Rhodoligotrophos appendicifer: one gene and its partner. The protein of the gene in region 1 interacts with the protein of each later gene in a pairwise test. Links are inferred from orthologs where the notes say so. Each region holds a gene or a part of one and is shown in the gene's direction. Other genes may lie near its edges. The genes, in order: clpS and FKM97_RS19405.

Region 1 (7,946 bases):
CGCGACATGCAAGTGCTCTTCATTATCGGCCTGGTCCTGCTCTGCGGCTATTTCCTGTCGCGGAACTACGTCAAGGCAGATCCGAAGCGCCTGGCCAAGCTGGTTCGAGGCGGCGCCGGCGCAGTCATCGCCCTTTTTGGTACGATCCTCTCTCTGCGCGGCGGCATTGCTTTTGGCGCACCCTTGATCGCCTTCGGCCTGGGGATGCTCGGGCGCGAGATGAATCTCGTATCCAAGGGTCCCGGTGGCTTCTCGCGGGCCGGGACGCGGGCCCCTGGCCAGCGTTCGACTGTCCGCACCAGCCGTCTCGCCATGGAACTCGACCATGATACCGGGGCCATGGACGGCAAAGTGCTGGGTGGACGCTTCGCCGACCGCCAATTGTCGGCCTTGACCTTGTCTGATCTTCAGCAGCTCTTGACCGAGTGCGCCGCGATCCCGGATCAGAGTCGTGTGCTTTTGGAGGCCTATCTCGACCGCATGCGCGATGGCTGGCGCGAGGCCACGGGCCGTGGCCCCGCCTCTCCGCCGTCGAGTTCGGCCATGTCGCGCGAGGAGGCCTTCCGCATCCTGGAGCTGGAGACCGGTGCCTCCGAGAGGGACGTGAAGAATGCGCATCGGCGCCTGATGAAGAAGTTCCACCCCGATGCCGGCGGCTCCGTGGCCTTTGCCGCCATGATCAATCAGGCCAAGGATGTGCTTCTCGGAAAGCGCTGAGCCTCAGCCCTGGGGCGACAGAGCCAAGCAGTCGATGGACTTCCGCGACAGAGCTTTGCAGGTGGCTTTTGCGCTCTCCTGGGAGAAGCCGGAAAACCGAGCCCGATAGACTTTCTTTTCGCCGTCTGAGGCCTGGGTGAAACCGGATTTTCCGGCAATGGCTTTGACGCCGGTTGCTTTCACTTTGTCGATCTGCTTCTCGGCGCTGCTCTCGGAGGGGAAGGCGCCGACTTGAATGTGCCAGCTGCCATCGGCCGCCCGCGTCGGAGCTTGGGTCTCGGGCGCAGCGATGCTCTGAGTGGTCGTGGGCGAGGCGCTGGCGCTCTCAGCGAGAGCGGCGATCGTCAGCGGCGCAGTCGCATCGCTGGTGACGGCGGGGGTAGATGTCGCGGCGACCTGGACGGGCCGCTCATCATCCCGGGAGTCGATGATCGGCGCCGCAGCGATTGAAGCCTTGATCGCAGGCGGGATCGCGCCGGCATAGGCGGCGATCGTGTAGCTCCGCCGCGCCGCGACTTTCGGGAAGAGCGAATCAAGCATCGCCTTCATCTGCTTGTCGCGCGCAGGACCCGTGCTTCCCCCCATCACGACGCCGACGAGATGCTTGCCGTCGCGTTTGACCGACGCGATGAGATTGAAGCCGGAGGCATTGATGAAGCCGGTCTTGATGCCGTTCGTGCCGCGATATTTCCCGATCAGCTTGTTATGCGAGCGGAAAGTCTTGCCGGCCACCGTGGCGCTCGAGATCGAGAAATATTTATAATAGTCCGGGAAGTCCCGCTGGATGCGCAGGCCGAGCGTGGCGAGGTCTCTCGCGGTGGTCATCTGCGCCGAATTCGGCAGGCCTGACGCATTCTTGAACGTCGTGCGGCTCATCCCGAGGCTGCGCGCTGTATTTGTCATCCGGATTGCGAAAGTGGTTTCGCTGCCGCTGATGGTTTCGCCGACGGCCACGGCCACGTCATTGGCGGATTTGGTCACGAGGACGCGGATGGCCTCATCCGCGGTGATGGACCGTCCCGGGGCGATGCCGAGCTTCGATGGCGACATGGAGGCGGCATGCTTTGTCATGACGATCGGTGTCTTCAGTGTCATCCGACCGGCACGCAGCTCCTGGAACAGAATGTAGATCGTCATCACTTTCGTGATCGAGGCGGGATACCGCAGGTCGTCCGGATTGCGGGAGTAGATCACTTCGCCGGTGGCCGCATCAACGGCGATGGCCGCATATTTTTCCGCTGCTGTCGCAGGCTCTACCGACACCAGTCCGGCGAACGCTGCAAGCAGCGCGACGACGAAAATCGGAACTGACAGTCCCCTGCAGCGCAGAGACGCGCACGAAAAAACAAACTTCATTCTCACCAGACCCGCCCAAAAGCGCCTACAAAGTGAACAACACGGCCGTGTTAGTCAACTCGGACTGCGGAAAAAACGTTTCGTAAACTGCTACTGATTCGCCATACGCTTGTCTATCAAGGCCGCAGAACTGACGCCGGAATGCCATCTTTGGGTCCGCAACCTTCGGCCGCAGCCGCCGTGATCATCTCGATGTCGGATTACCAAATCGTGAATGGGGCCCTCGGCGTTCTTTTTGTGCACCGCACAAAAAATCTCTTGACCCTTTTTGTGCGCTGCATATATTAAACCCCAAGGCCGAGAGTAATGGAGCCACCGCACCTGGCTTCTTCGGCACCACTGAAAAGGGATGGAGTGTTATAATGAACATGATCAATGGCGTTGACGAGATCCAGGCGTTTGGCAAGGAAAACCTCGAGGCATCCATTGCCAGCGCGACGGCAATGACGAAGGGCATGCAGACGATTGCGGCCGAATGTGCCGATTTCTCTGTGAAGGCCTTCGAGCATGGGGCCCAGGCGATCGACAAGGTGATGTCGGCGAAGACCCCTGAGAAGATGTTTGAAGCTCAGCAGAACTTCGCTCGCGAGGCTTTCGAGTCTTACGTCGGCCAGGTGAACAAGCTCGGCGAAATGTACATGTCTGCCGCGCGCGATTGCTATAGCGCCTTCGAAGGCAAGGCGAGCCTCTTCGGCGGTAAGATCGGTCGCTGATCATCGCTTTCTAGCCTGACCCGCGGCGCGCGCCGCGGAGATCTGACAGCCCGGTACGGACGACGTGCCGGGCTTTTTATGTGTCGGTGAGCCCGATCCCGACTTTCCCTCCTCGCAATCCGCCGACGAACTCATATATAATTTCAGCGAACGGTGATCGCCCGGCATCGGAGACCCTTCCGGCGGCGGGGCGCCGTCCGATCGCTCTCATGCAAGTCTTGGTGGCTACGACCTTTATGGCGAATGGAAACAACGGCAATCGAGAAGACGGCCAAAGTGGCGTGGTCACGCGGACGCGAACGCGGACCAAGAAGCCCAGCATGTACAAGGTGCTGCTTCTGAACGATGATTACACGCCGATGGAGTTTGTTGTTCACGTACTTGAACGGTTTTTCAGTAAGGGGCGCGAAGACGCCACGCGGATCATGCTTCACGTTCATCAGAAGGGCGTCGGCATCTGCGGGGTCTACACCTATGAAGTGGCGGAGACGAAAGTGACACAGGTCATGGAGTTTGCACGTCAGCATCAGCACCCCTTACAGTGTACGATGGAAAAGGAGTGATCGGCCCCGTGCCTAGTTTTTCACGCAGCCTCGAACAGGCCCTTCATCGGGCCCTGGCGCTTGCCAACGAACGGCATCACGAATACGCGACCCTCGAGCATCTCTTGCTCGCGCTGGTCGACGACAAGGACTCGGCTGCGGTCATGCGGGCCTGCAATGTCGATCTTGATCTGCTTCGTCGCAATCTGGAGAGTTACATCGATACCGAGCTTGCCAACCTCGTGGTTGATCACGGTGTTGAGTCCAAGCCCACGGCGGGTTTCCAGCGCGTCATCCAGCGCGCCGTCATTCACGTTCAGTCCTCCGGTCGCGAAGAGGTGACCGGCGCGAACGTTTTGGTGGCGATTTTTGCGGAACGCGAGAGCCACGCGGCGTTCTTCCTGCAGGAGCAGGATATGACCCGCTACGACGCGGTCAATTATATTTCGCATGGGATCGGCAAGCGGCCGGGCCTGTCGGAGCCTCGGGCGGTCCGGGGTGCCGAGCAGGAGCAGGCGGACGAAGGTGAGGCCAACGTGAAGGGCGGCAATGACGCGCTTGAAGCCTACTGCGTCAATCTCAACCGCAAGGCGGAGGAGGGGCGTATCGATCCGCTGATCGGCCGGGACGAGGAGGTCCGCCGGACCATCCAGGTCCTCTGTCGGCGTCAGAAGAACAATCCGCTCTTCGTCGGTGATCCCGGCGTGGGCAAGACGGCCATCGCCGAGGGGCTCGCGCGCAAGATCGTCAACAATGACGTGCCCGAGGTCCTCAAGTCCTGCACGATCTTCCAGCTCGACATGGGCACGCTTCTCGCCGGCACCCGCTATCGCGGCGACTTCGAGGAGCGCATCAAGGCGGTGATCAAGGAGATCGAGCGCTATCCAGGCGCCATCATGTTCATCGACGAGATCCACACCGTGATCGGTGCGGGGGCCACGTCCGGTGGGGCGATGGATGCCTCCAACCTGTTGAAACCGGCATTGGCCGGCGGCGCGTTGCGCTGCATGGGGTCGACCACCTACAAGGAATACCGTCAGCATTTCGAGAAGGATCGGGCGCTCGTCCGGCGCTTCCAGAAGATCGATGTGAGCGAGCCTACCGTCGAGGATGCAGTGAAGATCCTCAAAGGCCTCAAGCCTTATTTCGAGGAGTTCCACGGGGTCCGTTACACGGCGGAGGCGGTGCGCACTGCAGTCGAGCTGTCAGCGCGCTACATCAATGACAGGAAGCTGCCCGACAAGGCCATCGACGTGATCGACGAGACCGGCGCCTCGCAGATGCTTCTCCCCGAGAGCAAGCGCAAGCGCACCATCGGCGTCAAGGAGGTCGAGGAGACCATCGCCAAGATGGCGCGCATCCCGCCGAAAACCGTCTCCAAGGATGACGCGGTGCTGTTGAAAGACCTCGCCGAGGACTTGAAGCGGGTCGTCTTCGGCCAGGATGCGGCGATCCAGGCACTGGCCTCCGCCATCAAGCTGTCCCGCGCCGGTCTGCGCGAGCCGGAGAAGCCCATCGGCTGCTATCTGTTCTCAGGCCCGACCGGTGTCGGCAAGACCGAGGTCGCCAAGCAGCTCGCGAGTTTGATGGGTGTCAACCTGCTGCGCTTCGACATGTCGGAATATATGGAGCGCCACTCGGTCTCGCGGCTGATCGGTGCCCCTCCCGGCTATGTCGGCTTCGATCAGGGCGGTTTGCTGACCGATGGCATCGACCAGCATCCGCACACGGTGCTCCTCCTCGACGAGATCGAGAAGGCTCACCCTGACCTGTTCAACATCCTCTTGCAGGTCATGGATCACGGCAAGCTCACCGATCACAATGGCAAGTCGGTCGACTTCCGCAATGTGATCCTGATCATGACCACGAACGCCGGCGCCCAGGACCTGGCCAGGGCACCGATCGGCTTCACCCGCGACAAGCGGGAAGGCGAGGATTCCGAGGCCATCAACCGCATGTTCTCGCCCGAGTTCCGTAATCGTCTCGACGCGGTTATTGCCTTCGGCAATCTCCCCGCTGAGGTGGTTCGCCAAGTGGTCGAGAAATTCGTGCTCCAGCTCGAGGCTCAGCTTGCCGACCGTCAGGTCAATATCGAGCTGTCGTCGGAAGCCGCCGATTGGCTCGCCAAGGAAGGCTATGACGAGCTCTACGGCGCGCGGCCTCTGGCCCGCGTCATTCAGCAGCACATCAAGCAGCCCTTGGCGGACGAGGTGCTGTTCGGCAAGCTCACCGGCGGAGGCACCGTTCGCGTGACCTTGCAGGACGATGCCGGCAAGAAGGCGCTCGGCTTCGAATATCTCTCCCGCGAGCAGGAGATCGCCGTGCCGCCGGAGCCCAAATCGGGCAAGGGCAAGGGGACGTCGAAGCGCAAACCCAAACCGGGTTCGAGTGGGGGCGGCAGCAAGCCGCTTGTGCCGGAATTGACGGATTGAGACGAGAGGGGGCCGCGGGCCCCCTCTTTCATGGAGGGTGTCGCGAGCCGACGCGACGGTGGCGCGCTTTACTTTTTGCCTGAGCTGTTTCATTCCTGCCTCAGAACTTTTGCCAGGGACACATGTGATGGCGACAACGACGAATCGTTCGGATCTCAATTCTCAGGCCAGTGCGGCCGCCGCCCATTTGGGTGGCCCCGCCATCCGCTGGATTTCCACGATCGGTGTCGCAACGCTGGTCTTTGCCGAGGTGGAGGCCACGGCCGCCGCGCTCTGCTGGTCGCTCCAGGGTATCTTGGGCCTGCCGGACACCATCGCCCTCGGCATGTTTTCTATTCTCTTTCTTGCCGGGGTCTGGGCCACGCTGTGGTTCGCGATGCGCAATTGGCATGTCGAGAAGCGCCTGGAGCGGGGCTTGGAGATCGACGATCCGCAATGGTCGGTCATGGCCTACATGAAGCGGCGTTCTGATCCCGCGTGACGGTGTCCGCCAGGCGGATCCGCGAGGTGCCATCACCGAATTTCGGTGAGCGCAAGGCTGACACGCGCGTCGAGATTCTGCTGCTTCACTATACCGGCATGAAGGATGCTCTGACGGCCTGCCGCTGGATGTGTGATGAGCGTTCCGAGGTCTCCTCGCATTACCTGGTCGACGAGCACGGCGTCGTCACCCGCCTGGTGCCAGAGGAAAAACGCGCATGGCATGCGGGCGTTTCCTATTGGGCAGGGGCCAGCGACATCAACTCTCGGTCCATCGGAATCGAGATCCACAATCCCGGTCATGAACGCGGCTACCCTGATTTTCCAGACATTCAGATGCGGGCCGTCATTGACCTCTGCTCTGCCATTGTCGCCCGCCATCCTATTCCACCCGAAGGCGTTCTCGCCCATTCCGATGTTGCCCCGGAGCGGAAGATTGACCCAGGCGAGAAATTCCCCTGGGAACGGCTGCATCGGGCCGGTATCGGCCATTGGGTGCCGCCGGCGCCGATCACGGAGGGAGCGATCCTCCAGGCAGATGATGCGGGCGAGGAGGTGGCCGACCTGCAGCAGGCTCTGAGCGAGTACGGCTATGGCATTGAAGTGACAGGCCAGTATGATCTGCGCACCACTCTCATCGTCACGGCCTTCCAGCGGCACTTTCGCCCGGAGCGTGTCGATGGTCTTGCGGACGCCTCGACGATCGACACCGTGCACAGGCTGCTCGCCGCTCGCCGCACGCACGGCCCTTGACGGCGGGGGATGCCGCCCTATACCTGCTGCCGACGCCAGTTGGCCGGATGGCCGCCCTTGCCCAATGGCGAAAGTCGGGTAGGGGAGGAAAGTCCGGGCTCCAGAGAGACGCGGTGCCGGGTAACGCCCGGCGGGGGTGACCCCAGGGACAGTGCCACAGAAAGCAAACCGCCTCGGGCAACCGAGGTAAGGGTGAAAGGGTGCGGTAAGAGCGCACCGCGCGGCCGGCAACGGCAGCGGCATGGTAAACCCCACCGGGAGCAAGACCGAATAGGGGCGGCGCGGACGGATCTCGCGATCCGGCCAGGTCGTGTCTTCAGACCGTCGCCCGGGTAGGTCGCGCGAGGTGTGCGGCGACGCACATCCCAGATGAATGGTCATCCAGCAAGCTTCGCCTTGTGGACAGAACCCGGCTTACAGGCCGACTGGCGTTTTATCTGATCACGGCTGGTCCGCCGACACGCTGCTGATGTACACTAGCGCTTCGCTACCACCCGGCGGCCTCAGGCGCTCTCCTGAGACATTGGGGTGTCAATCTGATTCGAGGCAGGAGCCATGATCATCAAGAAATTAGCCGTCGTCGCGGCATTGGGTGCAGCCATCGCAGCGGGTGTCGCCGCTCCGCCTGCAGCGCAGGCCCATTGGCATAATGGAGCCGCTTTCGTCGGGGGCATGGTGGCAGGCGCCGTCGTCGCCGGAGCAGCCGTCGCGGCCACGACGCCGCGGGTCTATGTTGCACCCCGCGCCTATTACGGCCCCGCCTGCGGTTACTATCCTTACCCGCCTTGCGGCCCCGTCTATTACCCGCCGCGCTATTGAGGGTTCGTCATCGGCCGATGACCGGCTGTGATTCTGATTCATGTTCCTGGCGCAAGCGTCTGGAACTCAAGAGGGAATATGGACAAATGAGAGTGAAGACGATCTTGGCGGCGGGCCTCGTCACGGGACTCTGC
Region 2 (10,246 bases), on another replicon or contig:
ACGGAGCAGTTGAACCGATCCGAACAGCCGTCGGAACTGCGGGGACTGGATGATCGGTTGCGCTCTGCCTTGCCGTTTAACGTAGGTGACGCGAGACTGTATAGTCTGGTCGGTGAAGTCTTGTATCGTACCGGGCAGACGGAAGAGGCTTACCGATACTTTGATCACGCCCTTCAACTGTCGAAGGCGGAGATTCACGCCCTTCAGCGAAAGATCGTCAGGTCGATAGAAGAGGCAGACGTGGCCTCCGCGGTCGGCGGCATCAATGTGTTGTTGCGGCGCTGGCCTGAAAAATTCGACGATGTGGCGGGAGCCTTTCCCGCCATTCTTGCAGACCCCGACGGTTACGCCTCCATCCGTGCTGCACTTGTGGCCAATGTGCCGTGGCGGCTGTCCCTCCTTCGGTCCCTGGGCCGCGATCCGGCCACCACCGACGAGGCAAGTCGTCTCTTGCTCGATCTCAGAAGTTCCGCCGCCCCGCCGACGCCCGATGAACTGGCACTCGTCTTGGCCAGTTACGTCCAGCAGAAACGGTATGAGACGGCTTACCGGGTCTTTCTGTTTACTCTGTCGGAGCAGGAGAGATCCTCTGCCGGCTATGTCTTCAACGGCAGCTTTGCGCCAATCTTCTCACGCCGCCCCTTTGACTGGAGTTTCCCCCGTCAGTCCGGCTTTGAACTGACGTTTCTGCCGCCCGGCCGAGAGACGGGGGCAAAACTCCGCTTCTTTGACAAACCGGTAAAGGGTGTTCTGTTGCAGCAATATCTGCAGGTTCCACCAGGCCGCTATCGTCTTCGGGTGAATGTCTCTGGACGAGCCCTGCATTTCCCCAAAGATCTGTTCTGGTCGCTTCAATGCGCGCATTCGCGGGAGGAACTGGGGAGGCTGGAGATTCCCGAAGGGTCCTTCGCGACACAGCCTCTTGAGTCGAGTTTCGCCGTCGGCCAGGCGGATTGCCCAGCCCAGATCCTCCGACTGAGCAGTGGCCTGACGACGGACAGTTGGCTCTATCGGTTCTCCGGTGAACTGACGATGAGCGATCTGCGGATCGAGAAGCTCGCCGAGTGAGCCTTGGTCGTGCAGAAGGCTCCAAATATCTTCTGGGATTGGGGCTTTTGCTGGCATTGCTCGTCGGCGGAGGAACCGCGTCTGGTCTCTACACGGATCTGATGATTCAGATCTGGGTTCTCGTCGCGTCCGCCGGGGTGCTCTATGGCACGCCGACCCCCGCCCTCGATCGAAAACTCCACTGGCTGTTCCTTGCCATAGCATCGCTCTTTGTGCTGCAGCTTCTCCCCTGGCCGAGCGCATGGCTCGCGCCGCTGCGTGCACCCCTCTTGTCCGGCTTATCCCCGCCCGATGGACCGCGCTTCGGCTTCATCAGTTCAGCCGTCAACCGCACCCTCGAATGTGCTGTCTATGTGGGCGCTGGCCTCGGCATGTTCTGGGCAGTCCTGAAACTTCGGCCCGATCAGGTGGTCGGTTTGCTGCCATTCTTTTTCATCGGGGTGATCTGTAATCTTCTGGCTGCGACAATCCAGTATTCCTTGGCCGAGGACGTATCGGTGGAAGGCTTCCTGCCATTCACGATCAAGGCGGGTTTCTTCGCCAACGTGAATCACTTCTCGTCCCTGATCTACGTGTCCATACCGCTGATGATCTTCTATGGCCTCTCGAAATCCTACTACCGCGCGACCCTGCTCCTTCTCGCGACGATCTTGCTGTTTCTGCTGGCCGCGGGGTCCCGGGCTGGCGCCATCCTGGGACTGCTCATCACCCTCTCGGCCGTATTCCTGCTCTCTGCGCGTTCGAATCTGAGGGGTGTCGTCGTGGTCCTGGCATTCACGCTGGTCTCCCTCTATGCGATCGGCGTTTGGTCCAAGCTGACAGTGGAAACCTTGGACCCCGAATTTGGGCGCACGGAATTTGCGAGCACGACGGTCGCGGGCATAAAGGAAAACTGGCCCGTCGGAGTGGGCTTTGGCACTTTTCAGACCGCCTACCAGCTCTATGAGAGAGGCGACATGATCTTCCAGCCCTACGTCAATCATGCCCATAACGAATACTTGGAGTTGACCTTCGAGGGAGGCGTGCTCACCGTCGTTGCGATCCTTGCCTATCTTGTTCTTCTATTCCTCAGATTTGTTCAGATCCGCGGCAATCCTCTGCAGCAGGCGGCCTTTTTGTCCCTGCTGTTCATCCTGCTTCATTCCCTCGTCGATTATCCCTTGCGGACCATGGCGCTGTTCCTGACCTTCAGCGTCCTGAATGGAATAGTCTTTCATCGGGGCTTCGATCGCCAGGGTGAACCGGCCCAGAAGGCGGCGTTCTCCTAATGGCTGGGCACGTTCCGGGCGAGTTCCTCCAGCCAGACTGCCGCATTCCCATCCGAGGGTGCCCGCCAGTCGCCTCGCGGCGACAATGACCCGCCTGCCGCCACTTTGGGTCCATTCGGCATGGCCGACCGCTTGAACTGGCTCATGCCGAAGAAGCGTTCGATGAACACCTTCAGCCATTGGCGGATCTCAGCCAGCGAATACTGCCGCTGCCTTTCCTCCGGAAACCCGACGGGCCACTGGCCTCGGGACTTTTCCTCCCAAGCCATGAGGGCCATGAAAGCGATCTTCGAGGGGCGGTAGCCGTAGCGGAGCGTATAGAACAGAGTGAAGTCCTGCAGTTCATAGGGCCCGATTTTTGCCTGCGTGCTCTGCGGCGCCTCTCCCGGCGCGACGGGGATCAGCTCTGGGGAAATTTCCGTCGCCAGGATGGAGTCCAATATGCCGGCGACCGCCTCGTCCTGAAACTGCCCTGAACGGCCGATCCACCGGATGAGATGTTGGATCAAGGTCTTGGGAACGCCGGCATTCACATTGTAATGGGACATCTGATCGCCGACCCCATAAGTGCACCATCCAAGCGCCAGCTCGGAGAGATCGCCGGTGCCGATCACGATGCCGCTATGGTAGTTCGCCAGCCGAAAGAGATAGTCCGTTCGGAGGCCTGCCTGCACGTTTTCGAAGGTGACGTCGTAAACCGGCTCCCCCATCCCAAAGGGATGGCCGATGTCGCCGAGCATCTGTCGCGCGGCGGGTTTGATGTCGAGTTCGGCGGCGGAGACTTGCAACGCGGCCATCAGTTGGATGGCATTCGTCTTGGTGCCTTCGGAGGTGGCGAAGCCCGGCATTGTGTATGCGAGAATGTTGCTTCGGGGCAGTCCGAGTTGATCGAAAGCCCGCGCCACCACGATCAGCGCATGCGTTGAATCCAGCCCACCGGAAACGCCGATCACCGCCTTTTTCACATTGATCGCGCGGAGCCGCTGCGCGAGGCCGGTGACCTGAATGCTATAGGCTTCATAGCAGTCTTGCGCGAGCTGAGCCGGATCTGAGGGGACGAAGGGAAAGCGCTCGACAGTGCGATGAAATCCGCTGTCTTGGATTGGCGGCGCCAGCTCGAACGCGACCCGCCGATAAATTATGCCTTGGGAGAGATGTCGGGCATTGTCGTCGAAAGTGCCTTGGCGGGCGCGTTCCTGAACCAGCAGGTCGAGGTCGATATCGGCGATGACGACCTCGTCTCCGGCCGGAAAGCGCTCGCCATTCGCCAGGAGGGCGCCATTCTCGTGGATTGACACTTGTCCGTCCCAGGCGAGGTCGGTGGTCGATTCACCAGCGCCGGCGGCCGCATAGATATAGGCTCCCAGGCATCGCGCGGACTGCGATCGGCACAGGGCCTCGCGGGTTTCGGCCTTTCCCACCGTGATGTTGGAGGCCGAAAGGTTTGCCATGACGGTGGCGCCTGCCATCGCCGCATGCGAGCTCGGCGGCACCGGCACCCAGACATCTTCGCAAATCTCAGCGTGAACCGTCAGCCCTTGTTGGTCGGACGCATAGAAAAGCAGGTCGGTTCCGAAGGGGACTGCATGGCCTGCGAAGGAGGCCTCTTCCCCCGTCACGCCGGCGCCGGACGCAAAGTGGCGATGCTCGTAGAATTCGCGATAATTGGGCAGATAGCTTTTGGGAACGATCCCGAGCAGGCGTCCGCGATGAATGACGAGCGCCGCATTGTAGAGCCGGTTGCGGAAACGAACGGGGGCGCCGATCAGCAACAGCGGCAGCAGCTCGCGGGATGCTTCGATGATCTGTGCCGCCGCGTCTTCCACCGCGTTGAGCAGGGCCTCCTGCAGCAGCAGGTCGTCGATCGCATACCCTGAGAGGGTGAGCTCCGGAAACACCGCCACGGCGACGGATTTCTCGTGCAGTTGCTGGGCAAGCCGCAGGATCGACTTGGCGTTCGACTTCGGATCGGCGATCGCGCAGCGATATGTGGCTGCTGCAACCCTGGCAAATCCGTGCGAATAGAGCGAACGAAACGACACAGCGAACTCCACGTGAAAAAATGCCCTCTGGCCGGGCTTATTACAGTCGAAACACGCGACTGCGCTATCGGGTTCACCACGCATTTCCTGTGCGACACCCTCTGAGCCGCCATTCCACATCGTGCCATTTTGCAAACGCGCCGCCACGGCGAAAGATGTCTCCACGAGCTCCGTTCATGCTGCCGCCATCGATGAAGGAGAACGTCTATGGATCAACGCCTCGCACATGAACGCCGTCAAGCCGATCTCAGAACCCCGTCCGGTTTCAGCAGCAATGCCGCTCAGGACATCTCCGCCTCCCTGACGGCGCTGTTGGCGGACATGTTCGCCCTGTACCTGAAGACGAAGAATTTCCATTGGCACATCTCGGGCCCGCATTTCCGCGACTACCACCTGATGCTCGACGAGCAGGGCGAGCAGATCTTTGCCACCACCGATGCCATTGCCGAGCGCGCCCGCAAGATTGGCGGCACGACTGTGCGATCCATCGGCCACATTGCCCGGGTTCTGCGCCTTCTCGACAATGATGCCGACTTCGTCACTCCCGAGGACATGCTGGCTGAGCTGCGCGACGACAACCGTCAACTGGCCGACCTCCTGCGCGCAGCCCATGCCCTTTGCGACGAGCATAATGATGTGGCGACCGCGAGCCTCATCGAGCAGTGGATCGACGATGCCGAACGGCGTACATGGTTTCTGTTCGAGGCGACGAGGCGGTAAAGGGCCGCCGGTCCGACCAGGCTACGGTATTGTAGATGATTGTTGCATTGCTCTCAGTCCTCATGGGGATGATCGCCGGCCTGAGGACCATGGTGGCTGCCGCTGCAATATCATGGTCGGCCCACCTTGGCTTTCTGGATCTCAGCCAGACGTGGCTTGCCTTTCTCGGCCATGCCTGGACCCCCTGGATCTTCACTCTTCTGGCGCTCGGCGAGTTTGTGGGCGACCAGCTCCCCTCCACGCCGAGCCGCACGGTTCCCCTGCAATTCGGCACCCGCATCGTCGTCGGCCTCGTGGCTGGACTGGCGATCGGCCTCGATTCCGGCGTCCCGGTCTTGGGCGGAATCGCCGGGGTCCTGGGCGCCGTGGTCGGGACTTTGGGTGGAAGCGCGGTGCGAACCAGGATGGCGGAGCTTTTCGGCAGCGACCGCCCGGCGGGCTTCCTTGAGGATGCCATAGCCGTCGTGCTGGCGCTCCTGGTCACGGCAACGCTCCCCTGATCGGACTCGGGTGTCCAGAGCCACCTGAAGTCTCATCAGCAATCCCGCTTCACAAGAATGGCGCGCCCGAGTAATGCTTGCGCACGGGCCCCGAGGGAACAGCTGGTGTTCCGGCGATGCCCGGTTGGAGACATGCCCTGCTTGTCAGATCCTACCGGAAGCGTCTGGCCGCCGATCTACCCCAATGGCGCGCCCAGGGTTGGGTGACGGAGGAGGGGGCCGCCGCCATATTGTCTGCGGCTGCAGCCGAGCGCTCCACGCTGACCGTCTCCAATCTCGTCGCGATGTTGGGCGCTCTTCTTCTGGGGCTCGGCGTGATCACTTTCATCGCCGCCAACTGGGAAGATTTTCCCCGACTCGTGCGCCTGATCATGCTGGTCACGGGCCTGGGTTTGGCTTACCTGATAGCCGCGATCCTGAAGCAGCGTGACCTGCCGGCCATGGCTGATGCGGCGGTCCTGGTGGCCGGCCTTGTCTTCGCGGCGGCCATTGCTCTGGTCGGCCAGACCTATCATCTCTCGGGCGAGTTCCGCGATGCGGTGCTGCTCTGGATCGTGGGCTGCCTTGGTGCGGCCCTTCTCACGCGTTCGGTCGCCGCCACCGTGCTGAGCCTGGCGGGGATCTGCTATTGGGCATGGGAGTGGACCGTCGATGCCGGCATCGCTCCCCACTGGCCGAGCCTCGCTGTGCTTGTCGCCGCCGGCGCCCTCTCGGTTTGGCTGAATACGCCGATGACCCGCAAGGCGTTCATCGTGGCCCTTCTGTTCTGGCTCGCCATGACCCTGATTGCAATGGCTGAAGCGCTGGACTGGTCGGCGGCGGGAGCTCTCTCCTTGGGGGCCGCACTCGCACTGTGTATCTGGAGCCTGGCCTCCCTGCTCACCGCTGGACGCTTGGGTGGCCGCCTGGGCGATCTCGGCGAAGATCTGGTCTTGCCCGTGATGATCGCGCTGTTTCTGGCGGTATTCTTCATCCAGTTCGCGGCCGAGGTCCACGACGGGGCTCGCCTGGGGTGGCAATACTACGCTGCGGCTGCTGTGGCGCTGGGCGCCCTCCTGTCTTTCTCCGCGTCCTATCGCGGCGCGTTTAATGGCGCCCATGCAGGGCTTGCCGTCGCTGTCACGGCGAGCGCGGTCGCCTTCTGTTGGTGGCTCGCTGATGCGCATCGCGTCGTCGATCTCTGGCCGAGCCTCGCCATCGGTGTCGTCGTGCTCGCGACCGCCCTGTGGATGGTCGGCATTGCCGATAGCCGCGCCGGTCGATTCGCCCATACCGCGGGTCTGGTCGGCTTTGGCGTTGAGGTTCTGTATCTCTACGTCGTGACCCTCGGCACCCTCATCGACACGGCTCTCGCCTTTCTCGTCGGCGGCATCTTGCTTATCGGCCTCTCGGTTCTGTTGCTGAAGATGGACCGTTGGCTGAGGGCGAAGCCAGGAAACGCAGCCACATGAAGCGACTTCCGATATGGGGCTTCGTTGCCGCCTTCCTGTTGCAGGCTGGCCTGCTGGTCTACATGGTTGCTGACCGCGCCGTCCTCCTGGCCGAGGGCAAGGAAATCCGGCTTGCGGTGCGCCCCGTTGACCCGCGCGACCTGCTGCGCGGGGATTACGTCGTCCTCAGCTACGATATCTCCCAGCTCGATGCCGCGAAGCTGGGGGGGGCCGACGACTTTGAAGCCGGCTCCACGGTCTACGTCTCCCTGCGGAGCGACGGGGAAGTCTGGCAAGCCTCCGCCATGAACTCCGAGAGGACCGACGATGGCGCCGGAGCCGTCCTGCGCGGAACCATCGACGGCAAGATCAGCCCTCCGGGCTGCAGCGATCCCTGCAAAGCCTACCGGGTGACCTACGGTCTGGAGCAGTTCTTCGTCCCTGAAGGCAAGGGCAGAGATCTGGAGCAATTGCGCAACGATCAGAAGCTCGCCGTGGACATCGCCATCGACCCGGACGGCCGAGGTGCCATAAAGCGCCTCCTGGTCGACGGGCAAGTCCGCTACGACACCCGCCTGTTCTGATCCGGAATCCCGGCCTCCCGCCGCATTCGCCGGCGCATTTCTTCGCCGGCCCCTGCGGCACGACGACCGTCAGCGAATTCCCCAGAGCTCTCACAACTGAAACCAAACACTTAGCAAATCGACGAAGTTTTTTCTTGCGCCGCGCGGCCTTGTCGGAATAGTTAGCAATATGACTAAGCATGATCCTGATCTTTCCCTGTTGTTCCATGCGCTGGCGGACCCGACCCGACGCTCCATCCTCACACAGCTGGCCGAACGGCCCGCCCGGGTGACGGATTTGGCGGGCCCGACGGGACTGCGCCTGCCCACGGTCATGCGGCACCTTTCGGTGCTGGAGGAGGCAGGATTGATCGCGACGTCCAAGGACGGGCGGGTGCGCACCTGCGCCATCGTGCTCGAAGCCATGGAACCGGTCCGGACATGGATCGATGAACAGCGCACCATCTGGGAAGCGAGGCTCGATCGACTGGACGCATTTGTGATGGATGTGATGAAGGAACGCGGAAAATGACACTGAACCCGAGGCCGAGCAGCACGACCATTCCGGCGCCTCATGCTGGGAGAGGCCGCTTTGCGACGCTGACCTTCGAGCGCACCGTGGGCGCGCCATATCGGCGGTGTGGCAGGCCTGGACGGCGCCGGCCGCGCGCGCGATCTGGGCTGCCCCGTCGCCATCGGTCACCGTGGAATTCTTGGAAGCCGATACCAAGGTCGGCGGACGCGAGGTCTCGCTCTGCAAGGTGGAGGGTCAGCCCGACTTCCGCTGCGAAGTCGGCTGGCTCGCGGTGCAGCCCCCGATACGGACCGTGACCTACGAGGTGATCTCGTCCGAGGATGTGACGCAATCGGCGGCATTGATCACGGCGGACTTCGCCGACTTGGGCGAACGCAGCGGGCTGGTCGTGACGGTGCAGCTGTCCTCGCTGGCGGAAGACATGGAAGCCGGCTACCGGCAGGGCTTCGGTGCAGGAATGGACAATCTCGCTCGCGTGGCCGAGCGCACCATGGTGCTGCAGCGCGTGATCCGGGCGCCTCGGGAGGTGGTCTGGAACGCGTGGATGAACCCCGAGACCTTGCCGTTGTGGTGGGGACCGGAGGGGTTCTCCTGTCGCACGAAACGGATCGACCTGCGCCAGGGCGGCGAATGGGTCTTCGATATGATTGGGCCGGACGGCACGGTTTTCCCGAACCACCATCGCTATGGTGAGGTCAGGGCGGAAGAGGGATTTGGCTATACGCTTCACTGGGGCGACAACGGACCGAAACATGCCGATGCATGGGCGTCGTTCGAGGATCAGGACGGGCACACGAAGGTGACGCTCGGCATGGTCTTTGCCACGGCGGCCGAGTTCCAGCAGGCCAAGGGCTTCGGAGCAGTGGAGCTGGGACTGGAGACGCTGGGGAAGTTGGACCGCTTCATCGCATCGCGATGACACATCAGGGGGTGCGATGGTTCGCCTGCCGCCCCCTGAAACACTTCACCATCGGGCCGTTCCTTTCCACGTTCAACCGAAGCGCCCGAGGGGCCTTGCTGAGGGCGCAGCATCGGCCTCCTTCAGCTCTTCGACGACCGCGCGGCTGAGGGTGAGCTCCAGCTCGCCCGCAATAGCATTACGGCTGCGGAGGACGTGAATGACCTTAGGAAATTCCGGCAGATCTGCCTCCAATTCGATCAGGTCCGGCGTGATGTTCCGTCGGCTCAGCAGGGCCACGCCCAGCCCATTCCTCACACCCGACCTCACGCCGTCGACACTCGGGCATTCGAGCACGATGGTGAGCGACCGATCGCTGTCGGCGAGATGGCGCATGGCAGCCTGCTTGTAGAAGCAGTTGCTGTCGAAGGAGACGAAGGGAATCGTCTTGCTGATCGTCACCGGATGATCCGCCGATTGCACCCAGACCAGGTCCTCGCGCCAGAGTTCGACGTCCCCCGGCCGGATCTGATCAGCGAAGATCTGCATCACCGCGATGTCCACCTCCGCCGTCTCCAGCCAGCGCTGCAGCACGAGGCTCTGCCCGACACGGATCGCCAGGGACGCACGGGGGTTCGATCTTCGAAAGCGTCCCAGAACCGCAGCCAGTTTACTCGCCGCTGCGTCTTCAGTGGCGCCCAGGCGCATCTCGCCGCTGACCTCGGACAACCGGAACCGGTCGGTCGCCTCGTCATGGAGCGCGACCAGGCGCTCTGCGTAATGCAGCAGATGGAGTCCATCCACCGTCGCCTCGACACCTGTGGGACTTCTCACCAGGATGGGCCGGCCGATGCGATCTTCGAGGCGCGCAAGCTTGTGGCTCACCGCGGACTGCGTGAGGTTGAGCAGCCGGGCCGCTCGCGTCACCCCGCCCGTTTCGAGCACCGCCTTGAAGGTCCGCAGCGAATCGATATCCAGCCGCATGCTGTCTCCATGACAAAAATCGATCGATTTGATGATATCATGTCAGTTCCGTCATGACCACTTCTGCGCTACACCGGACGCCACATCCGGCGGAGGACGAGCGGCATGGCACTTAACGAATACACCATCCTCACATTTGACGTGGTCGGCACCCTGATCGATTTCGAGCAGGGCATCGTCGATTACATCCGCCCCCTGGCCCTCCAGGCGGGACACGAGATTGATGACGAAACGATTC

The links.
Region 2: the proteins of clpS (region 1) and FKM97_RS19405 interact in binary tests that used the Escherichia coli proteins (3 or more experiments, as listed by UniProt). The link is inferred for Rhodoligotrophos appendicifer from one-to-one orthologs.

The regions. Positions count from the first base shown.
Region 1 is NZ_VHKL01000005.1:289,799-297,744, forward strand. Bases 1,724-4,685 are described here. They hold clpS (ATP-dependent Clp protease adapter ClpS), read left to right. Parts: upstream 1,724-3,022; coding sequence 3,023-3,349; downstream 3,350-4,685. Other genes in these bases: FKM97_RS13250 (serine hydrolase), read right to left, coding at 1,724-2,073; FKM97_RS13255 (phasin family protein), read left to right, coding at 2,436-2,786; clpA (ATP-dependent Clp protease ATP-binding subunit ClpA), read left to right, coding at 3,358-4,685. Also shown: FKM97_RS13245 (DnaJ domain-containing protein), read left to right, coding at 7-717; more of FKM97_RS13250, read right to left, coding at 721-1,723; more of clpA, read left to right, coding at 4,686-5,760; FKM97_RS13270 (hypothetical protein), read left to right, coding at 5,888-6,241; FKM97_RS13275 (N-acetylmuramoyl-L-alanine amidase), read left to right, coding at 6,268-6,993; FKM97_RS13285 (hypothetical protein), read left to right, coding at 7,549-7,812; FKM97_RS13290 (hypothetical protein), read left to right, coding at 7,905-7,946. UniProt on the Escherichia coli protein: Involved in the modulation of the specificity of the ClpAP-mediated ATP-dependent protein degradation.
Region 2 is NZ_VHKL01000009.1:61,167-71,412, reverse strand. What follows is about bases 3,570-6,341. They hold FKM97_RS19405 (Dps family protein), read left to right. Parts: upstream 3,570-4,585; coding sequence 4,586-5,098; downstream 5,099-6,341. Other genes in these bases: FKM97_RS19395 (DUF2157 domain-containing protein), read left to right, coding at 5,715-6,341; FKM97_RS19400 (DUF4126 family protein), read left to right, coding at 5,134-5,598; FKM97_RS19410 (NAD(+) synthase), read right to left, coding at 3,570-4,378. Outside these bases: FKM97_RS19420 (tetratricopeptide repeat protein), read left to right, coding at 1-1,068; FKM97_RS19415 (O-antigen ligase family protein), read left to right, coding at 1,065-2,336; more of FKM97_RS19410, read right to left, coding at 2,333-3,569; more of FKM97_RS19395, read left to right, coding at 6,342-7,049; FKM97_RS19390 (GDYXXLXY domain-containing protein), read left to right, coding at 7,046-7,612; FKM97_RS19385 (ArsR/SmtB family transcription factor), read left to right, coding at 7,782-8,123; FKM97_RS19375 (LysR family transcriptional regulator), read right to left, coding at 9,118-10,008; FKM97_RS19370 (HAD-IA family hydrolase), read left to right, coding at 10,114-10,246.